Linked DNA regions of Prochlorococcus marinus str. MIT 0918. Each later gene encodes a partner of the first gene's protein in a complex. Links are inferred from orthologs where the notes say so. Each region holds a gene or a part of one and is shown on either strand. Other genes may lie near its edges. The genes, in order: mrdA and rodA.

Region 1 (3,301 bases):
TTGGAATTCTTTAGATGAGGAAGAGCGAAACATTAAAGATGCAGCTATAGAGATGTTTCTTAAAAGTCTTGACTTGGTTAGCACTTTTCACCCTGAATTAAGTGCTGGTCAGTTATTGGAAGTAGAACGTAAGATGGCTGTAACAAAAAAACGTGCCTTTGAGCGTTGGGTTGAAAAATCGTTCAGACGTCGTTTTAGAGAAGAGTCTAAAGTTAAACAACGTCTTGCCAGAGAACGTTTTCTAAGGGAATGGAAGGAATGGCTTCTCTTAGAAACAACCCAAAAAGCTATTCTTCCATTTGTAGCAGTTTGTTTTCTTGCGGTTTTTGGTGGTTGGTCATTAGGTTTTTCAAGTAATAGTTGTAACCCTTATTTTTCCTCTACGAATCAAACTAATATTAAACAATGATATCTTGATGTCAGATAATAAATTTGAAAATTTTCGACTTTCACTGATGCAAGACTTACTTCCAGTAGGTTTTGCAATATTAGATAGAGCTAAGGAAGGAGGTGCTGGAAAAGTAATAGAAGTTTTTCGATCTTCTGATTTTCCGATTAAAAATCTTCAAGTAGAAGGTTCTGAGTCTGCACGATTATTTAGGGAGAAATTAGATCAGATCAGCCCAGGTTTGGGAAATCCTGTTCAAGAGGTAAAAATTACTGTAGAACCCCAAGAAAAAGATGTTTTGGAGGATAAGTCATTAATTGATCTTTTGAATAGGATAGAACACAGGATAGATTTGATTAATACTTACTTAGAGAGACGTAAATTAGACAATTAAGGAAAAGGTTTATTTTATATAAGTGAAAAAGCATAAGACTAGAATTATTTCTTATAGAAGACAAAGTAATACCTTGATCTTGTTTATTCTCATATTATTTTCTGCGATTGGCACTAGACTTTTTTGGATGCAAATAATTAGGAGTTCTTTTTATCGAACTTTATCCGAAGAAAATCGAATTAAATTAGTTTCTACTCCTCCTATTCGCGGTAGAATAATTTCCTCCAACGGTAATTTATTAGCAGATAATAGGCTCAGATATTCGTTGTTTGTCAACCCACATCTTATTAGTGCAGAAAATTGGCCATTACTTGCTTTAAAACTATCTAAATTATTTAATATTGATATTAATTTATTTAATATAGCCTATAAGAATGGTTTGAAAAATAGGGATTTAGCTATTACTTTGATCCCTAAAATGACTAGTTTACAAGTTTTAAAGTTTCAAGAACAAGAAGTAAATCTTCAGGGAGCAAATGTCAAAGTTGAATCTATACGTTTTTATCCTTATAAGAAATTTGCTGCGCATGTTCTTGGTTATACCCAATTAATAACTTATGATGAATATAAACAACTGTCTAAGAAAGGCTATAAGCTTCAAGATTATATTGGGAGGACTGGTTTAGAAGCAGCTTTCGAGCAGCATTTACGAGGTCAATGGGGAGGTGAAATGTTGGAGGTTGATGCAGGTGGCAATATTCAACGTAGCCTTGGTTATCGATCTCCCAAAGCCGGACAAGATTTATCTTTAACATTAGACTTTGATTTGCAAGTTGTTGCAGAAAAGGTATTAGCTGATAAACAAGCTGGAGCCATTGTTGTGCTCGATCCAAGGACTGGAGCAATTAAAGCAATGGCTAGTAAACCTAGTTTCGATCTCAATTTTTTTACTAAAGCATTTACTACTCAAAAAGAATATGAAAAGATCTTTTTATCGGACAAAATGCCACTTTTAAGCCGTGCAATTAATCCTTATGACCCAGGTAGCACCTGGAAGATTGTTACAGGCATGGCTGGTATGGAAAGTGGACAATTTGGATCAGATATTGCTTTAGAAACAGCCCCTTGCCTTAAATATGGAGATCATTGTTTTCCTGAACATAATCGTAAAGGTTGGGGGAAAATAGGTTATGTTGATGCATTTAGAGTTTCTAGCAATACATTCTTTTATCAAATTGGAGTTCAAGTTGGCATAAAAAAATTATATGATACGGCACTTCAATTAGGTTTTTATAAAAAAACTGGAATAGAGATTTCGCAAGAGGAAAGCAAAGGTTTTATAGGTAATGAAGAATGGGCAGCTAGAGGCAGAGGTTGGGGTAAGCCCGGAACGACACCTTGGATACCAGAAGATATAGCTAGTGCTTCAATAGGTCAGTCTGTTGTTCAAGTCACTCCTTTACAGTTAGCCAGAGCGTATGCTGTATTTGCAAATGGGGGTTATTTAATTACCCCTCATTTAGTCGACGGGGATATTGATTGGATGTCATCTAAATATCGACAAAAAGTAGATATAGATCCTATAACATTATCTACAATTCGCCAAGGCCTGAAGAAAGTAGTAGAATCGGGTACTGGCAGAGATTTGGCTTGGGATTTACCAACATTACCACCAACAGCTGGTAAAACAGGTACAGCCGAAGATAGTAGTGGAGGTACAGACCATGCCTGGTTTGCATGTTTTGCACCTTATCAAGCGGGTGAAATTGTAGTGGTAGCTTTTGCAGAGAATACACCTGGAGGTGGTTCAGTACATGCGTTGCCTATGGCTAAGGAAATTTTAAAAGCTTGGCATAAGAATCATTCTCAATAGTAGAGAGGTAATAGTTTAAGCTACTTGTAAGTTTCTTGTTATTGAAGAGAGCTTTTTATCTAATATTATTTTTGCTTCTTCTAATGAGCAAATAGCAGTTCGAAATGGCAGTAAAAGCAGTGGACTTTTTTCAGGTCTAATCAACCAACTTTGATTACATTGTTTTATTAGAAGAAAGCCCTTATAACGAAAAGAAGTATTTGAGGCTGAAAAATAATCTTTTTTAGAAAGCAGGAATGGCATGATCACTCCGAAATTTCTATACGCTATATATAGTGTATCATTAGATTGACCTAGTTCCTTATTGTTCGAAAATAAACAATTGAATTTATTTGCAGTTACTGTATTTTCAGCTTAATTAGAGCTTTACATGTTTATGTGCTGGAATGACAAAAACTTTTGCATCCTTCCTATATATAGCAATTGACTACTTAAGTTTTTTATACTTCTAGTGGCTTCATTTGAATTAATCTGCGAAGAATATCTTCGATTGATTCATCTTTGGCGAGGTTTTTGCTGTTGCTGGCTAATTGACGACCTACAACTTGTGCTCCAAGGTGAGTAAGTTGTATTCGCATTGAGAGTAATAATTCCATGCAGCCACCACCTGAGACACTTGCCATGGCTATAGGCCTACCATTAAATAAATGACGAAAGTCTTTTTCCTGAACTGATAACCATGCAATTAGATTTGATAGTAATGGGG
Region 2 (3,163 bases), 210 kb from region 1 along the record:
TTCTAGTAATTCAGAAATTGGCAGTGCTGGTCATGGACAAATGGCACCATTGCAAAGAATTCCAGGAGTTAAGAATGTTATTGCAGTGAGTAGTGGAAAAGGTGGTGTTGGTAAAAGTACAGTTGCTGTAAACCTTGCATGTTCTTTGGCTAATAATGGATATACAGTTGGTTTATTAGATGCAGATATATATGGTCCTAATACTCCAATCATGCTTGGAGTTACGGAGAAGACACCAGAAGTTATTGGTAGTGGTGCAGATCAGAAAATTATTCCGATTGAGATATATGGAATTGGAATGGTTTCTATGGGATTACTAATTGATGAGAATCAGCCAGTTATTTGGCGTGGTCCAATGTTGAATGGGATTATTAGACAATTTTTATATCAAGCAAATTGGGGAGAAAAAGATTTTCTGATCGTTGATTTACCGCCTGGGACTGGAGATGCTCAGCTTTCTCTCGCGCAAGCAGTACCGATGAGTGGAGTGTTAATAGTAACAACACCTCAGAAAGTATCACTACAAGATTCTAGAAGAGGCTTAGCTATGTTTAAGCAAATGAATGTACCAATACTTGGCGTAATAGAAAACATGTCTATTTTTATCACTCCTGATGAACCAAGACGTCAATATGAGTTGTTTGGAAATGGCGGGGGGGAAACTTTGGCGACAGAAAACTGTGTTCCCTTATTGGCAAAACTGCCTCTTGAAATAAACTCTTTAGAGAATCCACAAGAAGGAATTCCGATCGTTATTCAGTATCCAAATTCTGAGACCTCAAAAGCTTTTAATAATCTTGTACGCTCCTTCTTACAAAATTTTAAAGAACTATAGGGATTAATGTCTAATGTTTTTTATTCATGCTTCAAAAACCAAAGACTATCAATGAGAACCAGATTTAGTGGGAAACAATTCAAAGATTTTAATTCAGTATTATTAATAGCTCCTATTAGCTTAGTCGTTTTATCGAGTGTCTTGATTGCAAGTACACAACGACAGTTAGCTTTTGTAGCATGGTACCAACATTTAATTACAGCTGGTGTTGGAATTCTGCTTGCATTGATAATTTCTCAAATACATCTAGCAAGATTGCGCTATTTATTATTGCCTTTATATACCTTGAGTATTTTAAGCCTGATAGCTGTACGGTTTTTAGGAGTATCAGCTTTAGGAGCTCAGCGATGGTTAAGTATTGGAGGCGTAAATATTCAGCCATCTGAAATTGCAAAACTTATTGTGATCCTTGTTCTTGCGTCAATTCTTGAGCGTCAAAAATTTCATACTCCAAAGCAGCTCTGGAAGCCTTTTGGCGTGATTGCAATTCCATGGTTCTTGGTCTTTATTCAGCCTGATTTGGGAACATCTTTAGTTTTTGGCGCAGTCCTTTTAGTGATGCTTTTTTGGGCAGGTATGCCTCTGGAATGGCTCTTGCTTTTTTTATCAGGAATTTTTACAGCTATTTTGGTAGGAATTTGGAATTTTGGCCTGTTTTTATGGATTCCAATTATGGGATTTTTGGCGTATCGCTCATTACCAAAAAAATATTTTAGTGCTTTTTTTACAGTGAGTAGTCTAACTGTAATTGCATGGGTTACTCCTTGGCTTTGGATGAATGCTTTAAAGGATTACCAAAGAGATAGGTTGATTTTATTTTTAAACCCTGCGCAGGATCCTCTTGGTGGGGGTTATCATCTTATTCAAAGTACTATTGGTATCGGATCAGGCGGGCTTTTTGGCACTGGATTACTACAAGGGCAATTAACAAAATTACGATTTATACCAGAGCAACATACGGATTTTATTTTTAGTGCTTTGGGAGAAGAAACTGGATTTATTGGTACTATGTTTGTTTCTGGTGTGTTCTTTTTGTTAATTTTTAGCCTTTTAAAAATTGCTAGAAATGCATACACAAGGTTTGAGTCTTTAGTAGTAATAGGAGTCGCGACTATGATTATGTTTCAAATGGTAATTAATATTTTTATGACTATTGGACTGGGTCCAATAACAGGAATTCCATTACCATTTATGAGTTATGGGAGAACAGCATTGTTAGTTAGTTTTATGGCTTTGGGGCTTTGTCTTTCTGTAGAGCGTAGATCAAGATCTTTTAACAAGAATTAGTGGTAAATCAGTTCACAATTAGTTCAATCCAACAGCGAATGGCTGAAGGTGTTCCTGTTGGAAGAGTGGATGAGGAAATTGTTAGAAGATTATGGTGGGCTGCTTTGGATACGCTTCAAGATGAGATTTTGTTACCCATGAATCTTAAGAAAGGTTTGTGGCTTGCTTCTCCATTGCCAGCTCTTTATGAACCTAAGTTGTTAAATAGATTAAAGGGATGGGTATGGGCTCCTGATGAATTATCAAGATTAAACTTTCTTAATACAGCATTACTACCTCCGGCTTCTTTGAGATCAATTGCTGCCGAAAATGTTTCCGTCTCACCTCATTTCACTAGGTTGCCTTTACTTCAAGAAGATGGTCATGATCCTTTGTTAATCGTAATCACTCCAGATGTACAGATAGCACTTGCTTTACAAGGAAAGCCTGGTGAAAGAAACCTTTTGATGAGATCAGATCCGGAAACTTTGACTGATGTATTAAATATTTTGGACCATAGGTTGAATTTTGAAAAGCCTCAATTTTCGAAACAAATTCGTGATTCGTTAGCAGATTTAGGGAGTTTGAAAAGTAATGAAGATATTTCAAAAATCTTTTGGCCGCTTATTTCTTCAAGACTTGCTGGCATTGCACCAAGCCTAAATATTCAGACATATAGAGATATAGAACAAGAAGGAAATTTAAACAATCAAACGAATGGTGAGATCTCTTTATTAGAAGCTTTGACACATGAGATTCGTACTCCTTTAGCAACTATAAGAACCTTAATTCGTTCTCTTCTTCGCAAAGAGGATTTGTCAAAGGTAGTTCTTTCAAGATTAAAGCAAATAGATGATGAATGCACTGAGCAAATTGATAGGTTTGGGTTGATTTTCAATGCGGTAGAACTTGAAAGGAATCAAACTAAAAAATCCAATTTAGCTAGTACTGATTTAGGAAAAATATTAAAAATCCTTTTTCCAGTTTGGGAAAAACAGCTTGAGCGTAGAGGAGTGAATCTTTGTTTAAATATCACACCTGACTTGCCACATGTATTAAGTG

What was found.
Region 2: the proteins of mrdA (region 1) and rodA are in contact, whole or in part, in a crystal structure (PDB 6PL5), measured with the Thermus thermophilus proteins. The link is inferred for Prochlorococcus marinus str. MIT 0918 from one-to-one orthologs. Residues at the interface, in WP_223903432.1 of Thermus thermophilus: Arg4, Ile5, His6, Leu8, Ala9, Phe12, Ala15, Leu16, Leu19, Gly20, Arg22, Ala23, Trp24, Leu26, Gln27, Val28, Tyr31, Tyr34, Leu36, Leu43, Thr45, Asp47, Lys156, Gln157, Gly158, Ser160, Val184, Leu201, Glu202; in WP_223903423.1 of Thermus thermophilus: Phe161, Val165, Phe168, Val169, Leu172, Pro198, Tyr199, Glu202, Tyr211, Arg212, Asp213, Gln220, Val221, Gln223, Ser224, Ile226, Ala227, Ile228, Gly229, Ser230, Gly266, Phe267, Val270, Leu274, Tyr277, Gly278, Leu281, Phe285, Leu289, Arg297.

Annotation. Positions count from the first base shown.
Region 1 is NZ_CP114780.1:1,291,393-1,294,693, forward strand. What follows is about bases 229-3,199. They hold mrdA (penicillin-binding protein 2), read left to right. Parts: upstream 229-804; coding sequence 805-2,595; downstream 2,596-3,199. Other genes in these bases: O5636_RS07040 (hypothetical protein), read left to right, coding at 229-409; O5636_RS07045 (hypothetical protein), read left to right, coding at 417-782; O5636_RS07055 (hypothetical protein), read right to left, coding at 2,611-2,838; O5636_RS07060 (NAD(P)H-dependent oxidoreductase), read right to left, coding at 3,036-3,199. Also shown: more of O5636_RS07040, read left to right, coding at 1-228; more of O5636_RS07060, read right to left, coding at 3,200-3,301. UniProt on the Escherichia coli protein: Catalyzes cross-linking of the peptidoglycan cell wall. Responsible for the determination of the rod shape of the cell. Is probably required for lateral peptidoglycan synthesis and maintenance of the correct diameter during lateral and centripetal growth.
Region 2 is NZ_CP114780.1:1,084,841-1,088,003, reverse strand. The notes cover bases 172-3,004. They hold rodA (rod shape-determining protein RodA), read left to right. Parts: upstream 172-886; coding sequence 887-2,122; downstream 2,123-3,004. Other genes in these bases: O5636_RS06025 (sensor histidine kinase), read left to right, coding at 2,122-3,004; O5636_RS06035 (Mrp/NBP35 family ATP-binding protein), read left to right, coding at 172-835. Also shown: more of O5636_RS06035, read left to right, coding at 1-171; more of O5636_RS06025, read left to right, coding at 3,005-3,163. UniProt on the Escherichia coli protein: Peptidoglycan polymerase that is essential for cell wall elongation. Also required for the maintenance of the rod cell shape. Functions probably in conjunction with the penicillin-binding protein 2 (mrdA).